One region of the Comamonas squillarum genome, then DNA from elsewhere that is predicted to be linked to it. Evidence: riboswitches for the same ligand, from Rfam matches in the RefSeq annotation. Region 1 holds a riboswitch; the other holds the start of a gene.

The links. A riboswitch is a leader RNA that binds a small molecule or an ion and turns the genes downstream of it on or off. The one in region 1 is predicted to bind manganese.
Region 2: it holds a riboswitch for manganese, as region 1 does, so the genes downstream of both, mntP (manganese efflux pump MntP) here and N4T19_RS17480 (TMEM165/GDT1 family protein) in region 1, are expected to answer to the same signal.

Annotation. Positions count from the first base shown of each region.
Region 1 covers NZ_CP104377.1:3,802,948-3,817,713, reverse strand. The annotation lists gene metX (homoserine O-succinyltransferase MetX) at 1-137, opposite strand, end outside; gene N4T19_RS17490 (Lrp/AsnC ligand binding domain-containing protein) at 289-780, opposite strand; gene putA (trifunctional transcriptional regulator/proline dehydrogenase/L-glutamate gamma-semialdehyde dehydrogenase) at 885-4,748, shown strand; gene N4T19_RS17480 (TMEM165/GDT1 family protein) at 4,853-5,425, opposite strand; yybP-ykoY riboswitch at 5,522-5,635, opposite strand; gene N4T19_RS17475 (RNA recognition motif domain-containing protein) at 5,867-6,262, shown strand; gene N4T19_RS17470 (RNA recognition motif domain-containing protein) at 6,518-7,138, shown strand; gene N4T19_RS17465 (SDR family oxidoreductase) at 7,227-8,048, opposite strand; gene lptC (LPS export ABC transporter periplasmic protein LptC) at 8,056-8,655, opposite strand; gene N4T19_RS17455 (KdsC family phosphatase) at 8,652-9,224, opposite strand; gene N4T19_RS17450 (KpsF/GutQ family sugar-phosphate isomerase) at 9,224-10,222, opposite strand; gene N4T19_RS17445 (adenine phosphoribosyltransferase) at 10,362-10,916, shown strand; gene N4T19_RS17440 (hypothetical protein) at 10,948-11,751, opposite strand; gene N4T19_RS17435 (Crp/Fnr family transcriptional regulator) at 11,998-12,474, opposite strand; gene N4T19_RS17430 (class I SAM-dependent methyltransferase) at 12,668-13,594, shown strand; gene N4T19_RS17425 (ATP-binding protein) at 13,657-13,857, shown strand; gene mnmE (tRNA uridine-5-carboxymethylaminomethyl(34) synthesis GTPase MnmE) at 13,872-14,766, opposite strand, start outside.
Region 2 covers NZ_CP104377.1:212,678-227,443, forward strand. The annotation lists gene N4T19_RS00970 (DUF5682 family protein) at 1-1,162, shown strand, start outside; gene N4T19_RS00975 (VWA domain-containing protein) at 1,279-2,400, shown strand; gene N4T19_RS00980 (aspartate/glutamate racemase family protein) at 2,482-3,216, opposite strand; gene N4T19_RS00985 (NCS1 family nucleobase:cation symporter-1) at 3,232-4,764, opposite strand; yybP-ykoY riboswitch at 5,184-5,347, shown strand; gene mntP (manganese efflux pump MntP) at 5,367-5,936, shown strand; gene N4T19_RS00995 (DUF808 domain-containing protein) at 6,379-7,374, shown strand; gene N4T19_RS01000 (OmpW/AlkL family protein) at 7,663-8,274, shown strand; gene N4T19_RS01005 (O-acetylhomoserine aminocarboxypropyltransferase/cysteine synthase family protein) at 8,373-9,656, opposite strand; gene N4T19_RS01010 (YeiH family protein) at 9,775-10,866, opposite strand; gene N4T19_RS01015 (LysR family transcriptional regulator) at 11,034-11,933, shown strand; gene N4T19_RS01020 (response regulator transcription factor) at 11,952-12,494, opposite strand; gene N4T19_RS01025 (ATP-binding protein) at 12,457-13,815, opposite strand; gene N4T19_RS01030 (SURF1 family protein) at 13,922-14,677, opposite strand; gene cyoD (cytochrome o ubiquinol oxidase subunit IV) at 14,747-14,766, opposite strand, start outside.

The DNA.
Region 1 (14,766 bases):
AGGATGGCGTTGGAGCGGTCGGCATTGAGCTGGCCGTAGGTCTCGTAGGCCAGGTGGTAGTCGCGGATGGAGGCGCCACTTTGGAGCGGGAGCGCCTCCGGGAAATGCATTGATTGGGGTGTCGCAACGAATGACATAAAAAACCCGGCAACGCTAAAAACGAGGCCGGGTCGATGGAATGCAGTCGCCTACCGAGTCTTTAGCTGGATTTATAAAGCGCCCGCAAGCTGAAGCAAATCGGCGCCGTGAAATCTCAGTGTACTGCAAATCGGCCGCGCATGGGCTGCATCAACTGCCGCCCAGGTAGAGCCGGTTGGAGCTTTTGACCTCTTCCATCACCGCGTAGGTGCGGGTCTCGCGTACGCCGGGCAGCTGCCACAAAACCTCGCCGGCAAAGTGGCGGTAGTGGTTCATGTCGGCCACGCGGATCTTGACCAGGTAGTCAAAGCCGCCAGCCACCATATGGCACTCCATGATCTCGGGCCGCACCTGCACCGCCGCCTTGAACTCGTCAAACACATTGGGGGTCGTGCGGTCGAGCAGCACCTCGATGAAGACCAGCATCGCCGCGCCCAGCTTTTGCGGGTTCAAGCGCGCCTCGTAGCCGGTGATATAGCCTTCCTTGGTCAGGCGCTGCACGCGGGCCAGCACCGCCGTGGCCGACAGCGACACCGCCTCGGCCAGCTTCAGGTTGGAGATGCGGCCGTCGCGCTGCAGCACAGCCAGAATACGCAGATCGATGCGGTCCAGGTCCTCCGGTGGGTCGATGATGGCGGTCATGGGCTGAATTTTTCACTAAGAATGGGCCACATTATGGAGAGAAATTCAAACCATAAACGATCACACTGGCGGCATTCACTATCTACTTGCTAACCGAGCCCGCCATGACTGCCAATGCCGTTGTTGACAACCAGCCCACCACCACCTCGTCCCTTTCGGCCGCAGACAGCAGCCCATCTGGCGCAAGCGCTCCTGTTTTTAATGAGCTGGTGTCGGCACTGCAGCCCGCCTCGGCGCTGCGCGCGGCCATCACCGCCGCCTACCGCAAGCCCGAGCCCGAGGCCCTGCAAGCGCTGCTGCCCCAGGCCACGCCGCCCGCCGCCATCGCCCAGGCGGGCGACGCGTTGGCGCTGCAGCTGGCCCGCAGCCTGCGCGAGCGCAAGGCCGACAGCGGCCGCTCCGGCCTGGTGCAAGGCCTGCTGCAGGAGTTTGCGCTGTCGTCGCAAGAAGGCATTGCGCTGATGTGCCTGGCCGAGGCGCTGCTGCGCATCCCGGACACGGCCACCCGCGATGTGCTGATCCGCGACAAGATCGCCCACGGCCAGTGGAAGGCCCATGTGGGCAAGAGCCCGTCGATGTTCGTCAACGCCGCCGCCTGGGGCCTGGTGCTGACCGGCAAGCTGGTCGCCACGCACAGCGAAGGCTCGCTGGGCCAGTCGCTCACCCGCCTCATTGGCCGGGGCGGCGAGCCGCTGATCCGCAAGGGCGTGGACATGGCCATGCGCATGATGGGCGAGCAGTTCGTCACCGGCGAGACGATTGGCGAGGCGCTGAAGAACGCCGAGCGCCTGGAGGCCAAGGGCTTCCGCTACTCCTACGACATGCTGGGCGAAGCGGCGATGACCAGCGATGACGCCAAGCGCTACCTGCGCGACTATGAAAACGCCATCCATGCGATCGGCAAGGCCAGCCATGGCCGGGGCGTCTACGAAGGCCCGGGCATCTCGATCAAGCTGTCGGCGCTGCACCCGCGCTACAGCCGCGCCCAGTACGACCGCGTGATGGCCGAGCTCTACCCGGTGGTGCTGCAGCTGGCCGTGCTGGCCAAGGGCTACAACATCGGTCTCAATATCGACGCCGAAGAAGCCGACCGCCTGGAGCTGTCGCTGGACCTGCTGGAAAAGCTCTGCTTTGCGCCCGAGCTGGCCGGCTTTGCCGGCATCGGCTTTGTCGTGCAGGCCTACCAAAAGCGCTGCCCCTATGTGCTGGACTTCATCATCGACCTGGCCCGCCGCAGCCAGCACCGGCTGATGGTGCGCCTGGTCAAGGGCGCCTACTGGGACAGCGAGATCAAGCGCGCCCAGATCGACGGCCTGGAAGGCTACCCGGTCTACACCCGCAAGGCCTATACCGATGTGTCCTACCTAGCCTGCGCGCGCCAGCTGCTGGCCGCACCCGATGCGGTCTACCCCCAGTTCGCCACGCACAACGCCCACACCTTGGCCACCATCTACCACCTGGCCGACCCGGCCCGCTACCAGCCCGGGCAGTACGAGTTCCAGTGCCTGCACGGCATGGGCGAGCCGCTGTACGAGCAGGTCGTGGGCCGCAACGCCAGCGAGAACCTGGGCCGCCCCTGCCGCATCTATGCACCCGTGGGCACGCATGAAACCCTGCTGGCCTACCTGGTGCGCCGCCTGCTGGAGAACGGCGCCAACACCAGCTTTGTGAACCGCATCGCCGACCAGGACATCCCCCTGGCCAAGCTGGTGGAAAACCCCGTGACCACCGCCCAGCAGTGGGCGCAGAGCGAAGGCCAGCTGGGCCTGCCCAACCCGCACATTGCCCAGCCGCGCGCGCTGTATGGCGCAAGCCGCAGCAATTCGGCAGGGCTCGACCTGTCCAACGACGACCGCCTGCGCGCGCTGCAGAACGACCTGCAGGCCAGCGCCCAGATGGCCTGGCATGCCCAGCCGATGCTGGCCGATGGCGCGCCCGCATCCACCCAGGCCAGCGAGCCGGTGCTGAACCCGGCTGACCACGGCGACCAGGTCGGCAGCGTCACGCAGGCGTCGACCGAGCAGGTGGAATTTGCGCTGGCCGCCGCCCAGGCCGCCGCTGCCCGCTGGCAGGCCACCGCGCCCGCCCAGCGTGCTGACTGCCTGGCCAAAGCTGGTGATCTGCTCGAAGCACATATGCCCACCTTGATGGGCGTGCTGGTGCGCGAGGCCGGCAAGACCTGCTCCAACGCGATTGCCGAAGTGCGTGAGGCCGTGGACTTTCTGCGCTTTTACGCCGCCCAGGTGCGCAGCTGGGGCCAGGCGGATTACCAGGCGCTGGGCCCGGTGGTTTGCATCAGCCCCTGGAACTTCCCGCTGGCCATCTTCAGCGGCCAGATTGCCGCCGCGCTGGCTGCCGGCAACACCGTGCTGGCCAAGCCGGCCGAGCAGACCCCGCTGATCGCGGCTGCCGCCGTGCAGGCGCTGTGGCAGGCCGGCGTGCCGCGCGATGTGCTGCAGCTGCTGCCGGGCACCGGCGAGACCGTGGGCTCCCGCCTGGTGGGCGACCACCGCGTGCAGGCCGTCATGTTCACCGGCTCGACCGAAGTGGCGCGCATTCTGCAAAAGACGCTGGCCCAGCGCCTCGACGCCCAAGGCCAGCCCGTCACCCTGGTGGCCGAGACCGGCGGCCAGAACGCGATGATCGTGGACTCGTCCGCGCTGGCCGAGCAGGTCGTGGTCGATGTGCTGTCCTCGGCCTTTGACTCGGCCGGCCAGCGCTGCTCGGCGCTGCGCGTGCTGTGCGTACAGGAAGAAGCGGCCGACCGCCTGCTGCACATGCTGCGCGGCGCGATGCAGGAGCTCCAGCTGGGCAACCCCTGCCAGCTCAAGACCGATGTCGGCCCCGTCATCGACGCCGAGGCCAAGGGCGTCATCGACCAGCACATTGCCCGCATGCAGGCCGCTGGCCACCAGGTCTGGCAAAACAGTGGCGCCAGCGCGCAAGGCACCTTTGTGCCGCCCACGGTGATCGCCATCGGCCAGCTCTCCGAGCTCAAGCGCGAAGTCTTCGGCCCGGTGCTGCATGTGCTGCGCTACCGCCGCGAGAACCTGCCCCAGCTGCTGGCCGACATCAATGCCACCGGCTATGCGCTCACCCTGGGCCTGCACACCCGCATTGACGAGACCATTGCCCAGGTGGTCAACGCTGCGCATGCCGGCAATATCTATGTGAACCGCAATATCGTCGGCGCCGTCGTCGGTGTGCAGCCCTTTGGCGGCGAAGGCCTGTCGGGCACGGGCCCCAAGGCCGGCGGCCCGCTGTACATGCTGCGCCTGCTCAGCCGCATGCCGGCCACGGCCACCGTGGATGCGCTCGCCCACCTACCGCGCATGGCCGGTAGCGAGGCCCCGGCCGCCAGCACCGGCCAGCGCGGTAATGCCCATGGCCTGGAACAGGCCGATGCCGCCCCCGCCGCTGGGCTGGAGGCGCTGCAAAGCTGGGCCAGCCAGCAAGGCCAGGGCGATCTGGCAGCGCTGTGCCAGCGCTATGCCGCCCATACCGGCAACGGCTTTGCGGCCGAGCTGCCCGGCCCTACCGGTGAGCGCAATCTGTATGTGCTGAGTGGCCGCGAGCGCGTGGCCTGCGTGGCCAGCACCAGCAGCCTGCTGCTGGCCCAGCTCGCCGCCGTGCTCGCCGCGGGCTCCACCGCCGTGTGGCCCGCAGGCAGCAGCCAAGCCAGCCTGCTGGCCCAATTGCCCGCCTCGGTGCGTGCCTCGGTGCAGCTGTCTGCGCACAGCGAGCAGGCCTTTGTGCAGTCCGAAGCCTTTGATGCGCTGATCGTTGATGCCGCCAGCGGCTGGCTGCCCACGGCCAGCACCTTGGCGGGCCGCGCCGGCGCCATCGTGCCGATCACCGCCCAGGCTGCCGACGGCAGCGTGCCGCTGTTCCGCCTGCTGGCCGAGCATGCCATCAGCATCAACACGGCTGCGGCTGGCGGCAATGCCAGCCTGATGACCTTGGACTAACGCTGAGGCTTGGGGGGGCGCCCCATGGAAAAAGGGCTGGAGATCGCAAGATCCCAGCCCTTTGAGTTGGTGCGTTGCTAGTGTTGCTAGCGCAGCCAGCGCTATCAGTCCATCGTCGTGAACAGCGCGGCCACACCCAGCACCAGGAAGATCACCGCGCAGACGCGGTGGATCCAGCGGATCGGCAGCCTCTTGGTGATCTTGTCGCCAAACCAGACCACCGGCGCATTGGCCAGCATCATGCCGATCGTGGTGCCTGCGACCACCCAGTAATAAGAAGCGGGGTACTTGGCGGCCAGGCCCACGGTGGCCAGCTGGGTCTTGTCGCCCATCTCGGCCAGGAAGAACAGCAGCACGGTGGTGCCGAACACACCCCAGCGGCCGCTGCTCTTGCCCGCTTCGTCCTCGTCGATCTTGTCGGGGATCAGCATCCAGCCGGCCATCAGGATAAAGGACACGCCCAGAATCCAGCGCAGCACATCGGGGCCCAGCATCGTGGTGATCCAGGCGCCAACGGCACCGGCCAGCGCATGGTTGACCAGGGTCGAGACGAAGATGCCCAGCGCAATGGGCCAGGGTTTGCGGTATTTGGCAGCGAGGACGAGGGACAGCAACTGCGTCTTGTCGCCCATTTCGGCAAGGGCGACGACGGCGGTCGAGAGGAGAAAGGCTTCCATGGAGTGGGGATCGTTATTGCAGCCGGATATCGCAAGACAGCATTGACCGCATCGCGACTCCGGCATGGGATCGCAACGTGGTCAATGGTCTCGCCCAGCATCCTCATCACCAGATGCCGTGTACGCCATAGGCCGCGAAGGCCCAAGTTTGTTGACGCACACTCTGCGGCGCATTGCGCGCCCAGCAGGCTACTCCCCAAAGACTGGCGCATCATACGCCCAAAAGCGATGTTGCGCCGCAACACCCACGCCCTCCAGGGAAAATACCAAGGGCTGGTTGCAGCAACTGTCAACACAGCGTAAGGCGATTCACCCATAATGGTGAAGCTCAATGTGCCCCCGGGTACACTAGAGCGCGCGGTGATCCGTCTTGGAAGTTGTCACAGGTTTGTTGATTGCATCAGGCTCCATCGCTTTTTTTACTTTTTTCGGAGTCCTCAAATGGGCAACAAACTTTACGTGGGCAACCTGCCTTACTCTTTCCGTGACAGCGATCTGGAAAGCACTTTCAGCCAATTCGGTACCGTCTCCAGCGCCAAGGTCATGATGGAACGTGACACCGGCCGTTCCAAGGGCTTCGGCTTTGTGGAAATGGGTTCGGACGCTGAAGCACAAGCTGCTATCGAAGGCGTGAACGGCCAAGGCTTTGGCGGTCGTAACCTGGTCGTGAACGAAGCACGTCCAATGGAAGCCCGTCCTCCACGCAGCGGCGGCTTCGGCGGCGGTGGTGGTGGTGGCCGTGGTTTCGGCGGTGGTGACCGCGGCGGCTTCGGCGGCGGCGATCGCGGTGGCTTCGGCGGCGGTGGCCGTGGTGGCTACGGTGGCGGCAGCTACTAAGCACATCACATCCAAAACCTCTTAGAGGTTTTGACAGTGAGATGACGGGTTTTCCCGGAAAAAAGGCCTCTTTGAGGCCTTTTTTGCATCTGGTTGCAGCTTCTGCGCCACAACAGAGGGGCACAACTATCCCATTCCCGGTTTTTATGCCAGAAAATAAAGGATGGAGCATTCCTCCATTGGGCTACTGCGATAGATGACCGGTGTTCTACAGGGCGCGATCGCATTATTTAAGAGTTATCAGGAGTCCCTCAAATGGGCAACAAGCTTTACGTCGGTAATTTGCCATACCAGGTTCGCGACAACGATCTGGAACAGGCCTTTGGTCAGTTTGGCAGCGTAACCAGCGCCAAGGTGATGATGGAACGCGACACCGGTCGCTCCAAAGGTTTTGGTTTTGTAGAAATGGGCAGCGATGAAGAAGCCCAAGCTGCGGTCAACGGTCTGAACGGTCAGCCCCTGGGCGGTCGCAATCTGGTCGTGAACGAAGCACGTCCCATGGAGCCCCGTCCTCCCCGCAGCGGCGGTGGTGGTTTTGGCGGCCCCCGTGGTGGTGGCTTTGGCGGCGGAGGCGGTAACCGTGGCGGCTTTGGCGGCGGCGGTGGTGGTGGCTACGGCGGCGGTGGTGGCGGCGGCTACGGCGGCGGTGGTGGTGGTGGATACGGCGGCGGCGGAGACCGTGGCGGCTACGGTGGTGGCGGCGGCGGTGGCTATGGCGACCGCGGTGGTCGCGATGGCGGCCGTGGCGGCAATGACCGCGGCTTTGGTGGTGGCGATCGTGGCGGTGAGCGCGATGGCGGCTTCCGCAGCCCCTACGGCAATGGTTCGCGCAACCGCGGCGGCAACCAAGGCTACGACAACAACGACGATTATTGATGCCTGCAGGCACCGCCCAGCGCTGTGCCGCACCGCAACGACAAAGCCCCGCCAGGGGCTTTTTTCATGCCTGGCTTAGGACCTGCTTTCAGTCTTGACCCGGTGGCGCCTCTTGCACCCGCTCGCGGTGGCGGTGCTTGCGCGGGCGGTTGGCCAGCGCGCGGTCATAGAGGGCATTGGGCAGGCAGCGCAACAGCCGCGCCACCCAGCCCATCTGCCAGGGGATCACGGCATAGCTGCGCGCCTTGGCAATCACTGCAAAGGCCTTGTCGGCAAAGGCCTCTGGCTGCATCAAGAAGGGCATGCCGTAGCGGTTGTGGCGGGTGAGCGGCGTGGCCACAAAGCCCGGGCAGATGGTGACCACCTGCACGCCGCTACGCTTAAGCTCCACCCGCAGGCTCTCGCAGTAGCTGATGACGGCGGCCTTGCTGGCGCAGTAGGCGCCGTGGCCGGGCAGGCCGCGTATGCCGGCCACGCTGGCAATGCCCACCAGCTTGCCGCTGCCGCGCGCCTGCATGGGGCGCACAAAGGCATGGAAGGTCGCGGCCATGCCGATCACATTGGTCGCATAGGTCTGGGCCATGACCTCCAGGTCCTCGCGCTCGGCCGTGTCGATGCCGTAGCTCACCCCGGCATTGGCCACCACCACATCGGGCAGGCCCTGCTGCTGCAGGCATTGCGTGCAGGCAGCAATGGTCTGGTCCTGGTCAGCCACGTCGGCGCCATAGACCGCGTAGCGGCTGGCATCCATCGCCTGCGCCTGGGCCCAGTCCGCAATCAGCGCGGTACGGCGGGCCACCAGCGCGAGGCGGTAGCCGGCCTGGTAGTAGCGCCAGGCCAGCGCCTGGCCGATGCCGCTGGAGGCGCCGGTGATCAGCACCAGCGGTGCATCGCTCAGGGGGGTGGACATGCGGCGCTCAGCGTGCGGGTTGCAGCACGCCCTTGACCCGGCCCTTGAGCTCTGCGACCTGGGTGATGTTGTTGAAGACCATCGAGTCGGCCGTGAACCGGTCCTGGCCCCGGATGATCTCGACGGGCTTGTTCGAGCTCACCCGCTCTTCGTTGACAAAGGCGTGCAGAAACTCGCCCCGGAACTCCATCTGCGGCGCGCCCGGCTTGTTGCTGCTGCGCACCACCTTGGCATTGCCAAACAGCTGCACTTCGGAGCCATCGGCATTGGACAAGGCGCGGTTGGCGGTGGCCACTGTCGTCGAGCCATCCTGGCGGATGGAACGCATCGTGGCCGTGTCGATCTCCAGCGTGTCGGTGTCCATGTAGTGGCGCATCTTGTTGCCCTGGATCTCGCTGGTCAGCACGCCGGTGCCGTCAAAGCTGCGCACCGAAAAGTCGTTCATGTAGTAATCCACTTCGTGGCCGGCCACCGCTTGTTCGCGCACGCTCTGGGGCTTGGGGGCATTGCGCACCAGCCACCAGGTGCCCAGCGCCAGCAGGCCCATCAGGATCACCGGCAGGTAGATGGACGACAGGTCCATGAGGCGTCGCAGGCGAGATTTCATTGTCCGTACCGATCGAGCAGGTTGACATAGGCACCGCAGGCGGCCAGCACCGCGTCGCACAGCTCGCGCGCAGCACCTGCGCCGCCGTGGCGGGTGGTTACCCAGTGTGCCACGCCCAGCACTTCAGGGTGGGCATTGGCGGGCGCGCAGGCCAGCTGGCAGCGGCGCAGCACCGGCAGATCCGGCCAGTCATCGCCAATGGCTGCGGCCTGGTGCCAGTCCAGGCCCAGCGCCTCGAGCATGGCCTGGGCGGCAGGCAGCTTGTCCTCGGTGCCGTAGCGAACCTGCTCGATGCCCAGCGCCGCCAGGCGGTGGCGCAGCGGTGCCGAATCGCGCCCGGTGATGACGGCCGGCACAATGCCGGCCTCGCGCAGCATCTTGAGACCATGGCCGTCGAGCGTGTGGAAACGCTTGAGCGTCTCGCCCTGCTCGCTGATGTACAGGCCCCCGTCGGTGAGCACGCCATCCACATCGAAGAACACAATCTTGATACCCTGGGCGCGCAGCAGCAGCTCAGCGGGCCACTGCTGGGCGGGGGTGATGGCGGGCAAGGTTAATGTGCTGGCCATCAGATCACCTTGGCCCGCATCAGATCACCCACATGCACGATGCCCACCAGGCGCTGGTCCGCATCGGTCACCAGCACGCTGGTGATGCGGTGGGCCTCCATCAACGCAGCGGCGTCGGCCGCCAATGCGTCGGCCGAGATCTGGCGCGGCGTGGCATGCATCACCTCGGCAGCGGTCAGGCCGCGCAAGTCGGCACCAGCCTCAATACGGCGGCGCAGATCGCCATCGGTAAACACGCCCTGCAGCAGGCCATGCGCATCGACGATGGCAGCCGCGCCCATGCCCTTGGCACTCATCTCACGCATCAGGTCGCTGAAGCTGGCGCTGGGCAGCACCGTGGGCAGCGCATCGCCGCTGCGCATTACATCAGACACATGGGTGAGCAGGCGGCGGCCCAGCGCGCCACCGGGGTGGGAGCGGGCAAAATCCTCGGCCTTGAAGCCGCGCGCATCCAGCAGCGCCACGGCCAGCGCATCGCCCATCGCCATTTGCGCGGTGGTGCTGGCCGTGGGGGCCAGGTTCAGCGGGCAGGCCTCCTTGTCGACCTGGGTGTTGAGCACCCAGTCGGCATGGCGCGCCATCGAGGACTGCAGGTTGCCCGTCATCGCCACCACGGGCACGCCCAGGCGCTTGAGCACCGGCAGCAGCACGGAAATCTCGCCACTCTCGCCGCTGTTGGAGATGGCCAGCACCAGATCCTGGCCCGTGACCATGCCCAGATCGCCATGGCTGGCCTCGCCCGGGTGCACAAAGAATGCCGGCGTGCCGGTCGATGCCAGGGTGGCCGCAATCTTGCGCCCCACATGGCCGCTCTTGCCCATGCCAGTGACCACCACACGCCCGGGAATGTCCAGCATGCGCTGCACGACCTGGACAAAGTTGTCGTCCAGGCGCTGCGTCAGTGCCGCAATGGCCTCGGCCTCGATCGCAAAGGTAGACGCCGCCAGGCGCAGAATCTGCGCCGCTTCCACGGGGCGCTTGGGCTGTAGGGTGCTCATGGAGGCTGATTTTATCGGAGCGCCCGCGCCCCGGCCGGTGCGGGTCATTGCCAAACATGCTTAACCTGCGGCGGGTGCCGGTTGCAGCTGCCGCAGTTGGACTACCATGGCGGCTCCTCCCCTTTTCTGCCCGCCCACCATGCACGCTCCCGACGTCAACGCCTTTTTGCGTCACCACATCCGCACCGTTCCCGATTGGCCAGCGCCGGGCGTGCAGTTCCGGGACATCACCCCGCTGCTGCAGAACCCGCAGGTCTTCCATGTGCTGATCGATGCCTTTGTGCACCGCTACATGTCGCGCGACATGCGCCCCGATGTGGTGGCCGGGCTCGATGCGCGCGGCTTTATCCTCGGTGCCGTCATCGCCTACCAGCTCAAGGTGGGCTTTGTGCCCATCCGCAAAAAGGGCAAGCTGCCCTTCACCACGGTGGAGGAAACCTATGAGCTCGAATACGGCAGTGCCACGGTCGAGTTGCATGCCGATGCGGTCAAGCCCGGCGACAAGGTGCTGCTGGTCGATGACCTGATTGCCACTGGCGGCACGATGATGGCCGGCAAGAAGCTGCTGGAGAAGCTGGGCGCCCAGGTGATGGAGGGCGCTGCGATTGTCGACCTGCCGGAGCTCGGCGGCTCCAAGCGGCTGACCGATGCGGGTCTGCCGCTGTTCACGCTGGTGGATTTCGCAGGGCACTGAGCCCCAGTCACCGCCGCTGCGGTGCAGGCGCTCAGTGCAGGTCGCCGTACTGGGTATTGCTCAGGCCGCCAAAGCTGGTGTCTGCCGTGGGCGCAGGCGCACCGCCGCGTTGCGCGGCCTCCCGAGCGATCTGGGCATTGTGCGCGGCGCTGCGCGCGGGCGGAACAATCGGCGCGGGCCGGGGCGCTGCGCTGGTGGCAACGCGGCTTGCGGGCGATGCGCCGTCGAGCGCCGGCACCGGGTTCAGCGCCGCCTCGAGCAAGGCTTTCTTGAAGGCGGCAATCTCCGCTTCATCGACCGGGTCCATGCCCAGCGGCACCGGCACCACGGCCGGCTGGGGCGCGGTGACCGCACTGGGGGCCTTGGTGCTGGCGACACCCAGCTGGGCATTGAGACGCCAGTAAACCGAGGTGATCACAATCTCGAAACGGGTTTTGGCCGAGTAGGCGATCAAGGCCTCGATCTGGGTGAGCTTGTCGGGCGAGGCGCAGTACTGCTGGGCCAGATCCACCATCACGATGAACTGCGTGGCGCGCTTGTCCAGCGCCAGCACCTTGAATTTGTAACCTGCCGACAGAATGCCCGAGCGCACCATCGATTCGCGCACGGCCGAATACACCATCTCCCGGCGGGCCGAACGCTCACCGGGACGCGGCGCGGCGCTGTCGTGCTGCGGTGTCGCAGCCATGGGCCTGGCGGCCACCAAGGGGCTCTGGGCGGCCAGCATATCGTGCTGGCCCATACCCATTGGCTCGGCAAACATGGTTTGCGGCCCCAGGGGCGCAAAGGCCGATTTTTTTTCTGGTCGACTGAACCATTTGGCAAATATAGACATGCCACTCCCTACCCTGATCAGAATTTGTGCCCCAGACACAAGCCTTGCAACGTGGTTGCTCCGCCGTCAGCATCAAGCCTTGTCGGCCAGACTTGGTGCCCACCGTATACCTGCGGTGTGCTGGGCGGTGTCCGCGACGCTCACATGGTCACCCGTTTCATCGCGCAACAGGCGTTTGTAATTGTAGGAAGGAGTATTGCATACACTTGTCAGAAAAGCGCGTGCGATTTGACCAATGCCAAGCTTTTATGTTGCGGCTACGCGGCGTTTGCGGTTGCCCAGGCGCTTGGCCAGCACCGATCCGGCCGCCATCGCCAGCGCGACGGCCACCGTGGGCTGGCGGTTGCACAGCTCGGTAAAGCGGATGCTAGACAGCCCCCAGAGGCGGCAGCCAGCCACGGCCTGCACGGTGGCATTGCGCGGTTGGTGCGAGAAGAACGCGCCTTCGCCGACAATGGAGCCCGCGCCGACGATCGCCAGGCGAATGCGCTGCTTTTCGTCCTCGAAATGCACGCTGAGGCTGCCGCTTTCGACGAAAAACAAGGTGCGCTCCTGCGTGCCTTGCTGAAACAGCACCTGCGATGCGGCCAGCTGGGTCTGCGTCAGGTACGGCGCGAGAATCTCCCACTGCGCAGCCGTCAGCGGGTTGATCATGCTTTCCTCGTCCTGGCAGTTGTTGATGGCCGCCACCAGGGGCTTGATGTCATTGGCGCTACTGAACATGAAATCCTCCTCCGCAATCCTGGCGGTGGGCCCACCAGTGATTTATCGAAATTCCTAATCCAATAAATCTAACCGAGTGGCTGCACAATGGCTGGGCGGCTGGGCAAAAATTTGTAAGAAGTATCGTCCAGTCCACAATTCCTGACCAAGCACGCCGCCTCCCACCTTCTCTCCTAGACGTTTTTCAGATTCCATGCATGCATTACTAGAGGCCATCGCCACCATGCCCGCGAGCCAGCAGGCCCAACGCCTCTTCCACGGGCGAGGCGGCCTGTTTCCCGGTTGCGAACACCTGTCGCTGGACCTGTACCCACCGGCGGTGGTGCTGACCAGCTTTGCACCGCTGGCCGACGAGGCGCTGCAAAGCGTGGGCGATGCGCTGCAGCAGCGCTGGCAGCAGCTCTACCCGGGCGAGCCGCTGACCTGGGTCTACCAATGCCGGGCGCTGGGCGCGGCCGAAACCCGCCTGGTCCAGGGTAGCCTGCCCGAGCCCCATACGGTGCAGGAAGACGATGCCCGCTACCTGGTGCATGTGCTGCGCGGCCAAAACCATGGCCTGTTTCTGGACATGGCCGAAGGCCGGCGCTGGGTGCGCCAGTTCATCGCGCGCCAGCCCGATCCCGAGCGCTGCACCGTGCTCAACCTGTTTGCCTACACCTGCGCCTTTTCAGTGGCGGCGCTGCAGGCCGGCGCCGGCCAGGTGGTCAATATCGACATGAGCAAGGCGGCCTTGGCCAGCGGCCAGCAGAACCACCGCCTCAACCAGCTCGCAGGCGGCCAGTTCTGGGGCCATGATATTTTCAGCAGCTGGGGCAAGATCACCCGCACCGGCCCTTACCAGCTGGTGATCATGGACCCGCCCAGCTACCAAAAGGGCAGCTTTGTCGCCACCAAGGATTACGCGCGCCTGATCAAGCGCCTGCCCGACCTGCTGGCGCCGGGCGGCTTTGCGCTGCTCTGCCTCAACGCCCCCGAGCTGCCGCTGGCCTTTTTGCAAGACCAGATGGCCGCGCTGGTGCCGGAGCTGGAGTTCATCGAGCAGGTGGCCAACCCAGCCATCTTTGCCGATGTCTCGCCTGACCGGGCGCTCAAGGTGCTGGCCTACCGCATGCCCAGCTAAGCCTGGGCGGCAGGCTGGTCCGCTGAGTCGACAACCACCAGCTTGCCGCACAGCGCGAACGGGTGCTGAAGCCCTACTACCGCATGGAGCACTCCCGCAATGCCGCATCCGGCGGCGTGGGGCTGGGGCTGTCGATCGCGCAGACGGTGGCGCAGGCCCATGGGGGTGAGCTGTTGCTGCGCGACGCGGATGGGGGTGGGTTGGAGGCGGTGCTGGTGCTGCCTCGGGTGGCTGCAGACAGCGCCGCTAGCGCTGCAAGCTAAACGCGCGGCAAGGCTTATTTGCCAATACAAAAACTCGAAAAAATCACCCCCAGCAAATCATCCGATGTGAACTCGCCGGTGATCGCATTGAGTGATTGCTGGGCCAGGCGCAGCTCTTCGGCCAGCAGGTCGAGGGCGGGGCTGTCGACATGCAGCTGGGCATGGGCGATGTCCAGGTGCTCTTCGACCTGCTGCAGCGCCTGCACATGGCGGGCGCGGGCGATGTAGGTGCCTTCGGCGGCGGGCTGCCAGCCGGCCATGGCCAGCAGCTGCTGGCGCAGGGTGTCCAGGCCCGCGCCGGTTTTGGCCGACAGCACCAGCGGGGCCTGGTCGCCTGCAGCGGCAGCAGCAGCCGGGGTGCTGAACTGGGCGGCGGCCTCGGCGCTTTGGCGGTGCGCCTCATCGGGGGTCAGTGCGTCGGCCTTGTTCCAGACCTGCAGCACGGGCACCGTGGCAGGCAGTTGCTGCTGCAAGGTGGCGGCAATCTCGCGGTCGGCCTGGGCATAGTCGGCCTGGGCCATGCGGGTCAGGTCGTGCAAGAAGAGTACCGCGTCGGCGGCGGCGATTTCTTCCCATGCGCGGGCAATGCCGATGCGCTCGACCTCGTCACTGCTCTCGCGCAGGCCGGCGGTGTCGATCACATGCAGGGGCACGCCTTCGATCTGGATGGTTTGCGTGACCTTGTCGCGCGTAGTGCCGGCAATGGGGGTGACGATGGCCAGCTCGGCGCCAGCGAGCGCATTGAGCAAGGAGCTTTTGCCGGCATTGGGCTGGCCGGCAATCACCACTTTGATGCCCTCGCGCAGCAAGGCGCCCTGGCGGGTTCGCTGCATGACAGCCTGCACGGTGGCGCGCAGCTGGTCCAGCTGGCCATAGGCATCGGCTTTTTGTAAAAAATCGATCTCCTCC
Region 2 (14,766 bases), 1.5 Mb from region 1:
ACTGCTGGCGCTGGACCTGCGCAAGGAGACCGACCTGGCGCGCAGCCATTTTCTGCACCGCCTGCGCTTGTTGGGCATTGGCTGGGGCACGCGCGCGGCCGATGCGCAGCGCAACCGTGGCACCTTCCGCGAGAGCTGGCAGATGCAGTGGGAGCCGGAGCTGGCCGTGCGCATCATCGAGGCCAGCGTGCATGGCGCCACCGTGGCGCAGGCCGCCACCGCGCGCCTGCGCGCCAGCCTCCCGCCCGATACGCCCTTGCCCGAGATTGCGCAGGCGATTGACGACGCGCTGCTGGCCAATCTGCCGCAACTGGTCGAATCGCTGATCGCCACCCTGGCCGAGCGCGCGGCCACCACCGGCGATGTAGCCCAGCTGCTGCAGGCGCTGCCGCCGCTGGCCAATGTGTACCGCTACGGCAGCGTGCGCCAAACCGATACCGCCTTGCTGGCCACGGTCATCGATTCGCTGGTGCTGCGCGCCGCCATTGGCTTGCCGGTGGCCTGCATGGCGATGGACGAAGACGCGGCCGCTGCGATGAAGGGCAAGGTGCTGGCCGCGCACGAGGCGCTGCGCCTGCGTGGCAATGATGCGCAAGCCCAGGCCGCAGTCGACGCCTGGCGCGCTGCGCTGCGCAGCCTGGCGATGGGCGACGCCGCTGCCGCCTTGCTGCGCGGCATGGCCTGCCGGCTGCTGCTCGATGAGCATCTGCTGGACAGCGCCGAGGTGGTGCTGCAGTTCAACCGCAACCTGTCCTTGGGCGCGGCGCCGCTGGATGTCGCCGCCTGGCTGGATGGCTTTTTGAACCAGCAGGCGCTGGTGCTGCTGCACGACGAGGCCATCTGGGGTGCCGTCGATGCCTGGCTAGCGGGGTTAGGTGAGGTGCAGTTTGCGCAGATCTTGCCGCTGGTGCGGCGCAGTTTTGCCAACTTCAGCAAGCATGAGCGCCAGAGCCTGGGCGACAAGGCCCGGCGCGCGCCGGTGGCTGGTGCTGCCGTGCCTGCTGCCGCCTTGGCGGCGGGCGATGAGGATGCCCCCTGGGACGAGGCGCGCGCTGTGCTGGCGCTGCCGCTGCTCAACACCCTGCTGGGGCTGGAGCTGCCGCCCGAGTTGCTGGCGCAGATTCCGCCTGCCGCCACGCCTGCTAACCAAGCCCTGGAGTGATGACGATGACCCATGCCGCCCATCCCGCGCCAGGCCTGGCGCAAGACGATGCACAAACCCTGCCGCCTGATGAGGCAGAGGCGCTGCAGCCCACCACCCGCTTGCAGCGCTGGCGCATGGTGCTGGGCAGCCCGGCCGATGCCAGCTGCGGTACCGTGGGAGGACGCCTGCAGGAGATGGACCAGGCGCTGGCCGCGCTCTACGAAGGCGACAGCCAGCTCGGTTCGCGCAAGGGCGGCCGGGGCAATTCGTCGCCCTCGGTGTCGCGCTGGCTCGGTGATATCCGCAAGTACTTCCCCAGCCAGGTGGTGCAGGTGATGCAGCGCGACGCGATGGAGCGCCTGCAGCTGCGCGAGTTGCTGCTGCAGCCCGAGATGCTGGAGAACGTGCAGCCCGATGTGCACCTGGTGGCCAACCTGATTTCGCTCGGCTCGGTCATCCCGCAAAACACCAAGGCCACCGCGCGCCTGGTGGTGCGCAAGGTGGTGGACGAGCTGATGAAAAAGCTCGAAGAGCCGATGCGCAGTGCCGTGGCCGGCGCGCTGGACCGCAGCCAGCGCAACCGCCGCCCGCGCCATGCCGAGATCGACTGGAACCGCACGATACGCGCCAACCTGCGCCACTGGCAGCCCGAGTACCAAACCATCGTTCCCGAGACCTTGATCGGCTACGGCCGCAAGGCGCGCCGCCCGCAGCGCGAGGTGATTCTGTGCATCGACCAAAGCGGCTCCATGGCCAACTCGGTCGTCTACTCCAGCATCTTTGGTGCGGTGATGGCCAGCCTGCCTGCCGTCGCCACCAAGCTGGTGGTGTTTGACACGGCCGTGGTGGACCTGACCGACAAGCTCGACGACCCGGTCGATGTGCTGTTTGGCGTGCAGCTGGGCGGCGGCACCGATATCAATGGTGCGGTGGGCTACTGCCAAAGCCTGATCAGCGAGCCGCGCAACACCATCCTGGTGCTGATCTCGGACCTGTACGAGGGGGGCGTGGAATCCGGCCTGCTGCGCCGCGCCAATGAGCTGGTGGAGTCGGGCGTGCAGTTCATCACCTTGCTGGCGCTGAGCGACGAGGGCGCGCCCGCCTACGATGCGGCGCTGGCCGCCAAGCTGGCCGCCTTGGGGGTGCCGTCCTTTGCCTGCACCCCGGATGCTTTCCCGCAGCTGATGGCCGCTGCGATCCGCCGCGATGACGTCGCGGCCTGGGCGGCAACCCAGGGCTTCAAGACCAGCCAATGAGGCTGCCAGGCAGCCATCCAGCCAGAAAAAAGCCCTGCGGTGCAGGGCGGTTGGAGTAAGCAGAGTGGGGTAGAAGTCCGGTTAGCGGCCCAGCGAATCGGGCAGCGGAAAGCCGGTAATCCGCTTGGCGCGCGGCGGCGCATAGGTGCGCACCTTGGAGGTCTTGAGGCCCAGGCGCACCAGCGATTCGGCGATCGTCACCGCGGCAGCCACGCCATCGACCACGGGCACGCCGGTGCGGCTGCGCACCTTGTCTTCGAGCTCGGCCATGCCGCCGCAGCCCAGGCAGATGACCTCGGCATGGTCTTCTTCAACGGCCTTGGCCGCCTGCTGCACGATAGCGTCGACCGCGCGCTCGGGCTGGCTCTCGAGCTCCAGCACGGCCATGCCGCTGGCGCGCACCGAGGCGCAGCGCGCATCCAGCCCGGCCAGCTTGAGCCGGTCTTCGATCAAGGGCACAGCGCGGTCCAGCGTAGTGACCACGGCGTATTTGTGGCCCAGGAACATGGCAGTCGATGCCGCCGCCTCGGTGATGTCGACGACGGGCACTTCCAGCAGCTCTTGCAGGCCTTCGCGGCCATGCTCGCCGTAGCCGGCCTGGATGACGGCATCAAAGGGCTGGTCATAGCGCATCACCGCATCCATCACGCCAACGGCGCAGAGGTAGCTCTCAAAATTGCCTTCCACCGATTCTGCGCCAAAGCGCGGGGTGAGGGCGACGATCTCGGTGCCCGGTGCGGCCGCCCGGCGCGCCTGGGCGCCGATGGCCTCGGTCATGCTCTCGGTGGTGTTGACGTTCACGATCAGAATGCGCATGCAAAAAACTCCGTCTCAATGTTGGGCATGGTTCACGGCAATGGCCTCGCCGTCCTGGTCTTCATAGTGCTGGCCCTTGGGGGTCAGCAGCCAGTAAAACAGGCCGCCGAGCCCGGCCGCAATAAACCAGGAGAAATGCGACACCGACTCGAGCGCCGGCAAAAAGGCGAACAGCAGCGCAATCAGCGCCGAGGGCACCAGGGCCTGGATGGCGCGGCGGTTGACGCCGTTTTCGTAATGGTAAGGGCCGTTGCGGTCATCGCTGTAGAGCGCCGGCACATGCACGCGCTGCTTGCGGATCAGCCAGTAGTCGGCCATCACGATGCCAAACAGTGGGCCGAGGAACGAGCCCAGACCGCCCAGGAAATACAGGATCACCAGCGGTGAGTCGTAGAGGTTCCAGGGCAGGATCACAAAGCCGAGGATGGCGCTGACGAGGGCCGCGCGGCGGAAGTTGAGCTGGCGCGGCAGCAGGTTGGCCAGGGCCAGAGCGGGTGCGACAAAGTTGGCCATCAGGTTGACGGCGATGGTCAGGATCAGCAGCGACAGGCTGGCGAGCACCAGCAAGGGCTTGTTGGGGATCTTCTCGACGATGTCGGTGGGGCTCAGGATCAGCGTGCCGTCAATCGCCAACTGGCCGCCGGTCAGCACGACGACGATCAGGCCGAAGATCAGCATGTTGATGGGGATGCCCCAGAAGTTACCCTTGACCACGGCGCTGCGTGAGGTGGCGCCCCGGGTGAAGTCACAGAAATTGAGCACAAAGGTGCCATAGATGGCGACCCACAGCGAGGCTGCGCCCATGATCTGCACCCACATCGCCGCACCGGTGCTGGGCTTGGGCGCCGTCCACTGGATCTTGCCGCCCGAGCTGTACAGCACCCAGCCGGCCAGCGCGATAAAGGTCACCAGAATCACCGGGCCGGCAAAGGCCTCGTACTTGCGGATGCTCTCCATGCCCCAGCAGGCAATCATCGTCTGCACCACCCACAGCAGGCTAAAGCTGATCCAGCCGAGCACCGGCAGGCCCAGCACCTGGTGCGCCAGCAGCACCTGCAGGCTGGGGAAGAGGGTGATCAACAGTACATCGAGCACCTTGGAGGCCAGGTAGGTCTGGATGCCGAACCAGGCAATCGCGACACCGCCCCGGATCAAGGCCGGGATCTGCGCGCCCCGGGTGCCAAAGCTGATGCGGCTCATCACCGGAAAAGGCACACCCGTCTTGGGGCCCATGAAGCCCGACAAGGTCAGCAGCACAAACAGCAAGGCAGCGCCCATCATCAGCGCCGTCAGAATCTGCCAGCCACCCAGGCCCAGCGCAAACAGGCCGATGGCAAAGGCGTAGTTGCCCAGGCTGTGCACATCATTGGCCCAGAGCGTGAACAGGCTGTAGGCACCCCAGGAGCGGCTGTCTTTCTTGGTGGGCGCGAGGTCTTTGTTGTAGAGCGATGGGCATACGCCGGCGGGCAATGCACCGGCCGCTGCGGGGCGCTGCTGTGCGGGGTTGAAGGCAAAGCCTGCGTTCTGGTCTGCTGCAAGATCGGTCATTGACATCCTTGGATCGGGCGCATCCAGCTGCGCCTTATTAGCGGCCTGGCGGCCGGGTTTGTCTCGTCATGTGCGCGGGTCCATGCATGGCATGTGCAGCACAAGACAGGCCTCAATGGCTATGCGTTGTGTGCACATATGCATACATTAAGTGTATACAAAACACCTGAAAATGAACTAGGGGCAACCCTGGGTGAAGTGCCACGCTGTTACTTGGGAGACGCCTTGGCTGCCTCTGTCAGAGGGTGCCAAGGGAGAGCTGCAATACATGAGCTTGCTCATGTTTCGGCTTGTAGCGGTTGGCGTTTTGCTGGGTCCAGGCCGCAACAGCAAGACGGAAATACGATCCATTCCTAAAGAACTTGGCGCGGTTGGGGCCATGTGCTCCTAAGCGCTGCGCAGCGTTTAGACTGCGGCTTCCCTTGGGGAGTAGCCTGCTTCCGCGCTGGAAGCGTCTGCGTCAACATACTCGGCATTTCGCATGCTGTGGCGCAGACATCCGTTCTTCGGTTGGCGAGACCATCGGCATGCCAGCACGACCTCGGTCGGGCAGTGGTGGCGTGCCGTTGTGCTCATGCCCGACTGTCCTAGAAGAACCTCCGATGAACGCTGCTTCCATTTCCCTGTTGGCGCTTGCCATGTCCACCGATGCCTTTGCTGCCGCGATTGGCAAAGGCTCTGCCCTTGTCAAACCCCGTTGGTCCGAGGCGCTGCGCACCGGCCTGATCTTTGGTGTCATCGAAGCCATCACGCCGCTGGTGGGCTGGGCGCTGGGCTATGCCGCGGCCGATTATGTGAAGGCCTGGGACCACTGGATTGCCTTTGTGCTGCTCTTGGTGCTGGGCGGCCGCATGGTGCTGGGTGCCTTCCAAAGTGCCGATGAGCCCGAGATGAGCCGGCCCGCGCGCCATGGCTTCTGGCTGCTGGTCGCCACGGGCTTTGCCACCAGTATTGACGCGATGGCGGTAGGCGTGGGCCTGGCCTTTCTGGATGTGAACATCACCGTCGTTGCGCTCAGCATTGGTTTTGCCACCTTTGCGATGGTGACCCTGGGCGTGATGGTCGGCCGCATTCTGGGCAATATCACGGGCCGCTGGGCAGAAGCGGTGGGTGGTGTCGTGCTGATTGCCATTGGCTCGCTGATTCTGTACGAGCACATGGTGGCCGTATAAAATCAAAGCCCTCCGCTGGCGTGGCAGAGGGCTTGGCTGCGTTTTGCGCTGTAGGAGCGTTGCTACAGGCAAAACAAAGCCCCGCAGAGCGGGGCTTAAGTGAGAAAGATCAGTGGGCTTGCAATTGCTGCGGGTGCCGGGTTTTTAGTTCTGGCTCAACCGCTTGCAGGCTGCGCTGGTATCAGAAGCGGGCAGGAGCACGCTTACGGTCACGTTCGTCTTCAGGCCAAATAGCAAACACTTCAGTCATTTCAGTCCTTTCACCTTTCTGGTGTAGATGGGTGTACAACGGGCCGCGCGCTGAAGTTGTTGACAAGGCCTGCATAAAGTTTTGTGAACAAGCTCCAACAAAACGTAGAAATCACCGTTTTATAGGGTCTGACACGGCATTGCACCGCGAAATCGCTATGATTTGCCACCGAATTTGGATTGGGAGTGCGTAATGGCTGGTGCTGGTTTGTTGATGTTGCTCGATGATATTGCGACCTTGCTTGACGATGTGGCGCTGATGACCAAGACGGCTGCGGGCAAGAGCACGGCCATCCTGGACGATGTGGCCACGCAGACCAAGGTGGCGGTGCAGAAGACCGCGGGGGTGCTGGGCGACGACCTGGCGCTGAACGCCGAGCAGGTGACTGGGGTCAAGGCCAACCGGGAGTTGCCGGTGGTCTGGGCCGTGGCCAAGGGCTCGCTGAAGAACAAGGCCATCCTGGTGCCGGCCGCGCTGTTGATCAGCGCCTTTGCGCCCTGGCTGATCACACCGCTGCTGATGATTGGTGGCGCTTTTCTGTGTTTTGAAGGGGTGGAGAAGGTGCTGAGCCTGTTCCACAAGCCCCAGCACACCCACGATGCCGTCAAGGAGTCGGCGCAGGCCGCTCAAATGGGCGTAGCCCCTTCATCGGTCAAAGCGGCCAACGAGAAGAACATGGACCCGGTGGCCTATGAAAAGGCCAAGGTGGCCGGCGCGGTGCGCACCGACTTCATCTTGTCGGCCGAGATCATGGCGATTGCGCTGGGCACTGTTGCCAGCAAGCCGATTGCCGAGCAGTTTGCGGTGTTGGTCGCTGTGGCGCTGGCGATCACCGTGTTTGTCTATGGTCTGGTCGCCGGCATTGTGCGCATGGACGATGTTGGCATGTGGCTGATGCGCAAGACCAGTGCCGCAGCCCAGGCCCTGGGCCGGGGCCTGATTGCGTTTACGCCCTGGCTGATGCGTGGCCTGTCGATTGTCGGAACGGCTGCGATGTTCATGGTGGGTGGCAGCCTGCTGGTGCATGGCATGGGCCCGATCGAGCATTGGTTGGAGAGCACCGTAGCCCCGATGGGTGGCGTGGTGGCACTGCTGGCCCCAACGCTGGTGCATGTGGCTGTTGGCGCAGCCATTGGTGGCCTGGTGGTGCTGGCGGTGGAGGCCTGGCACAAGCTGCGCGGGCACTGATCGCAAGCAGCAGCGCATGGCTGCTGGCCGCGTCCCTCGGGCGCGGCGCAGCAAGAGGCAGAAGGCGGCATCGCAACAGCGGGCCGCCTTTTTTCATCGCTTGTTTTGTCTCGTTGATCTGGGTCAGGGCCGCGCAGCCCGCTTAAGCAGAAGATGCAGACATGGACAGCAGAAACAGCTCTGCCGCCTTCAGATACGGCGCTTGGCGCGGGTGGGGACATGCAGATGCGGCCTGGGTTCAGCTACTTTTCAATCCATGCGAGCAAGATCGCAGCGAGGGCAATGACGATGAAAAAAATGATGTTGGCAGCGGCAGCTGTATATGCAATGGCGTCGGGCGCGGCGATGGCGCAAGAGGCGCAAAGCCCCTGGCAAGTGCGTGTGCGCGCCGTGCATCTGGACAGCGCCAACAAGGACTCCACCGGCCTGGGCCTGTCGATCAATGACAAGACGATTCCCGAAGTGGATGTGAGCTACTTCTTCACGCCCAATATCGCGGCAGAGCTGGTGCTGACCTACCCGCAAAAGCATGACCTGCGCTCGGACGGCGCCAAGATCGGCACGCTCAAGCACCTGCCGCCCAGCCTGCTCGCGCAGTACCACTTCACCAATATGGGCGCCTTCAAGCCCTACCTAGGCGCTGGTGTGAACTACACGCGCTTCTCGAACGTGAACTTTGCACCGGCTGTTGAGGCCGCGCTCGATCCATCGATCAAGAAGAACAGCTTTGGCCCGGCGCTGCAGATCGGCTTTGACTACATGCTGGACAAGCACTGGTCGATCAACGTCGACGTGAAGAAGGTCTACATCAAGACCGATGTGCGCTCGGCCGGCACCAAGGTGGGCACTTTTAAGGTGGATCCTTGGTTGCTGGGTGTAGGTGTGGGCTACCGCTTCTAAACAGGTCCTCATGCCCGCTCCTGGTGATCCAGGAGCCACAGAGCACTGTGTTTGAGCCGCTTGTTGAAAGCGGCTCTTTTTTTGCGTGCGACGGCCCCTCAGACCTTGGCCAGCGCCTGCTCCAGATCGGCCAGCAGGTCATCGACATGCTCGATGCCGACCGACAGGCGCACCATGCCTTCGCTCACGCCGGCTTTCTCCAGCTCTGCGCTGTCCAACTGGCGGTGCGTGGTCGAAGCCGGGTGCGTCGCCAGCGATTTGGCATCGCCAATATTGACCAGGCGGGTGAACAGCTGCAGCGCATCCAGAAAGCGGGCACCGGCGGCGCGCCCTTCGCCGTCTGCGGCATTGAGGCTGAAGGACAGAATGCCCGAGGCGCGGCCGCCCGACTGCTTTTGCAAGGTGGCATGGTCCGGGTGGTCCGGTAGGCCCGCATAGCGCACCCAGGCCACCTTGGGGTGCTTTTGCAGCGTCTCGGCAATCTTTTGCGTGTTCTCGCAGATGCGGTCCATGCGCAGCGCCAGGGTCTCGATGCCTTGCAGGATCTGGAAGGCGTTCTGCGGCGAAATGGCTGCGCCCATATTGCGCAGCGGCACGACGCGCGCGCGGCCGATGTAGGCCGCAGGGCCCAGCGCTTCGGTGTAGACCACGCCGTGGTAGCTCACATCGGGTTCATTGAGGCGCTTGAAGCGCGCCTTGTGCTCGGCCCAGGGGAACTTGCCGCTATCGACGATGGCGCCGCCCACGCTGGTGCCATGGCCGCCCAGGTACTTGGTGAGCGAATGGACGACGATGTCGGCGCCATGCTCGATGGGGCGCAGCAGATAGGGCGAGGGCACGGTGTTGTCCACGATCAGCGGCACACCATGGCGGTGGGCCACATCGGCGAGCGCGCGGATATCGGTCACATTGCCCAAGGGGTTGCCGATGGACTCGATGAACACGGCCTTGGTCTTGTTGTCGATCAAGGCGCCAAAGCTGGCCGGGTCGCGTGGATCGGCAAAGCGCACCTCAATGCCCTGCTGCGGAAAGGTATGGGCAAACAGGTTGTAGGTGCCGCCATACAAGGTGCTGGCCGAGACGATGTTGTCGCCCGCTTCGGCCAGCGTTTGGATAGCTGCGGTGATCGCTGCCATGCCCGAGGCCAGCGCCAGCGCGGCAATGCCGCCTTCGAGCGCGGTCACGCGCTTTTCCAGCACATCGGTGGTCGGGTTCATGATGCGGGTGTAGATATTGCCGGGCACCTTCAGGTCAAACAGGTCGGCGCCGTGCTGCGCGCTGTCAAAGGCGTAGGCCACCGTTTGGTAGATGGGCACGGCCGCAGCCTTGGTAGTGGGGTCGGGCGAATAGCCTGCGTGAACGGCCAATGTCTCGATGCGCATGGTGTTGGAATCCTTGTGTGCTTGGCGGAATGAATCGTTGGTTGTTGTAGCAGTTTTGCGCGCCGGGCCAACGATTTTTTGGGTATGAGCTTATGAGGCCGCAGAGCCCCGAGCCCCCTCAGAGCCAGGTATTGACCGCCAGCCCGCCCAGCACCAGCCAGACAAACAGCACCAGGGCCAGCAGCAAGGGCTTGATGCCCGCAGCCCGCACGGCGCGCACATGGGTGGTGAGCCCCAGGCCGGCCATCGCCATCGTCAGCAAGGCGTTGTCCCACTGCACACCGATGGCGAGCGCCTGCGCAGGGATGACGCCCAGCGAATGGATGCCCGCGACTGCGACAAAGCCCAACGCAAACCAGGGAATGGTGATCTGGCGGGCCTGCACGGCGCCACCGGCTGCCGGCTGCCGGACCGCTGCAGCGCTGCCAGGGCGCCTGGCCAGCCACAGCGACAGCGCGATCAGAAACGGGGCCAGCATCATCACCCGCACCATCTTGGCGACCACGGCGGTGTCGGCCGCGCTGCTGCTGATGGCGCCGCCAGCAGCGACCACCTGCGCCACCTCATGCACGGTCGAGCCCACCCAGAGGCCATAGCCGGACTCGCTCATCTGCAGGCTGGGCGCGAGCCACTGGTAGAGCACCGGGTACAAAAAGGTGCCCACGGTGCCAAAGACCACCACGGTGGCGATGGCGACCGCCACATCATCGGCGCGCGCCTTGGCCACCGGGGCGGTGGCCAGCACGGCCGCTGCGCCGCAGATGGCGCTGCCCGCGCCCACCAGCATGCTGGTGCGGGCATCCAGCCCCAGCCAGCGCTGGCCCAGCCACTGCGCCAGCACAAAGGTGCTGCCGAGCATCAGCGCATCGATCAGCACGCCGCTGGCGCCGACGGCGGCGATGTCCTGGAAGGTCAGGCGCAGGCCATAGAGGATGATGCCCAGGCGCAGCAGCTGCTGCTTGGACAGGCCCACCCCCGCAGCCGCCGGCGCCTGCACCCAGCCGTAGACAGTATTTCCCACCAGCATGCCGATGACGATGGCCAGCGTGAGCGCGCTCAGCCCATGGCTGCCAAACCAGGGCAGGGCCGCGAGCGTGCTGGCCAGCCAGGCAATGGCCGCACACAGCAGCAGGCCCGGTGCCAGGCGTTTGGCGCCATCGAGCCAGTGGCCGTTGCGCAGTTGGGGGAGGGAGAGGGGGGCGAGTGACATGGGCGGTTCCAGAGGCCCTGGCAGGGCCAAAAGCGGTGGCCTGCCGGGCGATATGGAATCACTATAGAAATTATTCTTATATCTGTATAACTAATTGTTTGGTTAATATCTACCGATAAAATAGGTAGATATTTTTTATCAACCCAAGCGCCTTGTGCGCCATCAATATGCTCCATCTCAGCCTGCGCCAGTGGGAGGTCTTCTGCGCCATCGCCCACAGCGGCAGCACCGTCGCTGCGGCCCAGGCCATCGGCCTGTCGCAATCAGCGGTCAGCGCCGCTTTGCAGCAGCTGGAGGCGGGCCTGGGCGCGCAGCTGTTTGCGCGCAGCGGCAAGCGCCTGGTGCTCAATGATCTGGGGCGCAGCCTGTGGCCGCAAGCGCAAGGCTTGCTGGAGCTGGCCTTGCAGCTGGAGCAGGCCACGCAGCAGACCGAGCCGATGGCGCCCGTGGTGCTGCGGCTGGCGGCCAGCACCACGATTGCCAACCATGTGCTGCCGGCCATCCTGGCGGACTTCATGCAGCGCTATGCGCTGGTGCGGTTTGAGGTGGTGATCGGCAATACGCGCGAGGTGGCCGAGGCGGTGGGCGAGGCCAGTGTGGACCTGGGCTTTATCGAAGGGGTGAGCCACTGGCCGGCGCTGGAGGTGCAGCCCTGGCGCGAGGATGAGCTGGTGCTGATTGCCGCGCCGGGCCATGCGCTGGTGGCCGCTGCCGGCCACAGCCCTGTCAGCGCCCAGCAGCTGGGCGCTTGCCGTTGGCTACTGCGTGAAGAGGGCTCGGGTACGCGCGAGGCAGTGGAGTTTACCGTGCTGTCCCAGCTGCGGGAATGGCCGATTGCGGCGGTGCTGGGCAGCTCCGAAGCCATTTGCACGGCGGTGGCGCGCGGGGCGGGCATCAGCTGCCTGTCACGCGTCATTGCCCAGCCCTGGATCGAGCGCGGCGAGCTGGCCGTGCTGCACAGCCTGTTGCCGCCGATGCGGCGCCAGTTTTCGCTGCTGCAGCGCCAGGGCAAGCAGCGATCGCCGGTGCTGCAGGCCTTGGTGCAGGCCTGTATGGACGCTGTCTGAGCCCAGTTGAGCAGGTTCTTAACGAACGTGCTGCTTGTCGAGCTTGCGCGCCAGGGTGCGCCGGTGCATGCCCAGGCGGCGCGCGGTCTCGGAGATGTTGAAGCCGGTCTCGGCGAGGGTCTCGTGGATCTTCTCCCACTCCAGCGTCTTGATGGAGGTGGTGGCGGCGGTCAGATCGACTTCGGTGCTGCCTTCGACCCGGCTGAAGGCCGCCTCGATGTCGTCGGTGTTGGAAGGCTTGGCCAGGTAGTGGCAGGCGCCCAGCTTGATGGCCTCCACCGCCGTGGCAATGCTGGCGTAGCCGGTCAGCACCACAATCAGTGCCTCGGGGTTTTGCGCATGCAGCAACTGCACGCAGGACAGGCCCGAGGCGTGGCCGGCCAGCTTCAAGTCCATCACCGCGTACTGCGGGCGCTCGGTCTGCAAGAGTTGCGCCACTTCGTCGGCGCTGCTGGCATGGAGCACGCGGTAGCCACGTCGCTCAAAGGAGCGGCGCAGCGTGCGGGCAAAGGCGGCATCGTCTTCAACCAGGAGTAAGAGGCGTTCTTGGGTTGGCGTCATAGTGTGGTTCGTCATCCAGGGCAATGGAGGCCAGCGGCAGGCTGATGCGCACGGCCGCGCCGCCGCCCAGGTGCTGTTCGCGGTTGCGGGCCTCGACATGGCCGCCCAGCGAGCGGGCCACATTCATCACCAGGAACAGGCCCAGGCCACCGCCAGGGCGCTGTTTGGTGGACTGGTAGGGCTTGCCCAGGTGGGCCAGGATCTCGCTCTTGAAACCCGGGCCGCTGTCGGTCACCTGCAGCACCAGCTGGGCATCGTCCTGCGCGGGGCATTCCACCACAAGCTGGACAAAGCCGGGTGAGGCCTCTAGTGCATTGTCCAGCACATTGAAAATCATCTGTTGCAACGAGGTATCCGAGATGATCGGAATATCGCGCGCGACCTGCTTGCGGTAGACGAAGTTGCCGGGCTGGCGGTGGCTTTGCCACTGCGCGGCGACCCGGTCCATGAAGGTGACCAAGGTGGTGCTCTGCGGCGCGTCGCCGCGCGTCTCACCGGCCGACAGCAGCACGCCGGTGACGATGGATTTGCAGCGCTGCACCTGGTGCTCCATCTCGTGCAGGTCCTCCATCAGTTCGCTGTCTTGCGCGATCGAGGGCATGCGCTGCCAGTCGCCCAGAATCACCGCCAGCGTCGACAGCGGCGTGCCCAGCTCATGGGCGGCGCCGCTGGCCAGCAGGCCCATGCGCACGATGTGCTCCTCTTCGGCCGCGCGCTGGCGCAGGTCGGCCAGGCGCGCATCGCGCAGCTGCAGGTTGGACATGATGCGGTTGATGAAGGAGACCAGCAAGATCGCATTGAGCCCAAAGCTGATCAGCAGCCCCAGCAGGTACAGCGCATGCATGGCGCCACTGCGGTGGCTCATGATCTGCAGCGGCTGGTAGAAAAAGGCCAGCGCCACCGCGCAGCTGCCGGTGACCACCACAATGCCCCAGGCATAGAACGGCTTGAGCAGCACCGCCCCCAAGGTGACCTGGAGCAGGAACAAGGTAATGAAGGGGTTGTTGGCGCCGCCGCTCAGGTAGAGCTGCAGGCTGAGCGCCCCCACATCGGCCAGCAGCGCCACAAACAGATCGCTGGAGGAGATGTCGTGCTGGCGCCAGCGCAGCCACCAGACGCAGATCAGGTTAGTGATGACCAGGCCGGCCAGCACGGCAAACATCTCGTACAGCGGCAGGTAGATGTCAAAGCCCCAGCGGACCAGCGAGATGGTGACCACCTGGCCCACCACCGCCAGCCAGCGCAGCTGGATGAGCAGCTGCATGTTCTGGCGGTCAGTGGTGTGGGTGACCTGAAACGGGGAGGGGATGGACAGTGGCACCGTGCAATTGTGCCGCAGGACTGTGCCGCAGGAATGGGCGGCAGTCGGCAGGCCTTGCGCCTGCCAGTGTTACCGGCGCCGACGGGCGCCGGTAACTGCACCGTGGCTAACGCGCGCCCTTGCGTTTGCGAAGAACCAGCCAGGTGGCGCCCACCACCATCAGGGCCAGGCCATACCAGGTCAGCGCATAGACCAGGTGGTTGTTGACAAAGCGAACCTGCGTGAGCCCTGCGCGTGGCCACTGCTGGCCTTGCAGGTCGCTGGCGCTGCTGCGCTTTTGCTCGCCCACCAGCTCGGCGCTGCCATCGGGCAGGCCTTCGTCGATGAAGAACGGTGCCACCTGCGCCAGGCCCTGCGCCTGTGCAATGGCCTGCACATCGCGCGAGAACCAGCGCTGGGCTTGCGGGTCGTTGTCGCGCAGAAAGCCGCCCTTGGGCTCGGTAGCGCGCAGCAAGCCGGTCACGCTGACCTCGCTCGTGGGCGTCGCTGCTGTCAGCTGCGGGCCGCCTGCCCAGTCACGGCGCAAGGCGTCGGGCACAAAGCCGCGGTTGACCAGCACCTGGCTGCCATCGGCACGCTGCAGCGGCGTGAGCACCCAAGCGCCCGAACCCAGCGCCGTGGTGGCCTGGGTCAGCACGGTCTTGTCCGTCAGCCACTGGCCTTGCAGCTGGCTGGGCTGGTATTCCAGCGCCTTGGCGTCGAGCTGGGGCCAGCTGGCTACTGCGGGGACGGGTTGGGGCGCGCTGTGCACCCGGCGCTCGACCCGCTCGATGAGGTCGAGCTTCCACTGCAGGCGGTAGACCTGCCAGGTGCCCAAGGCGCAAAAGCCCAAGAACAAGGCGATGCCCACGGTTGCGAGCATCGCCTGAAAAAGTGCGGAATGCCGGGGCTGGCCCTGTGCATTCCGTTGCGTTTCGTTGGTCAAAACAGCTTAGTGGTTGGTGTGGCCTT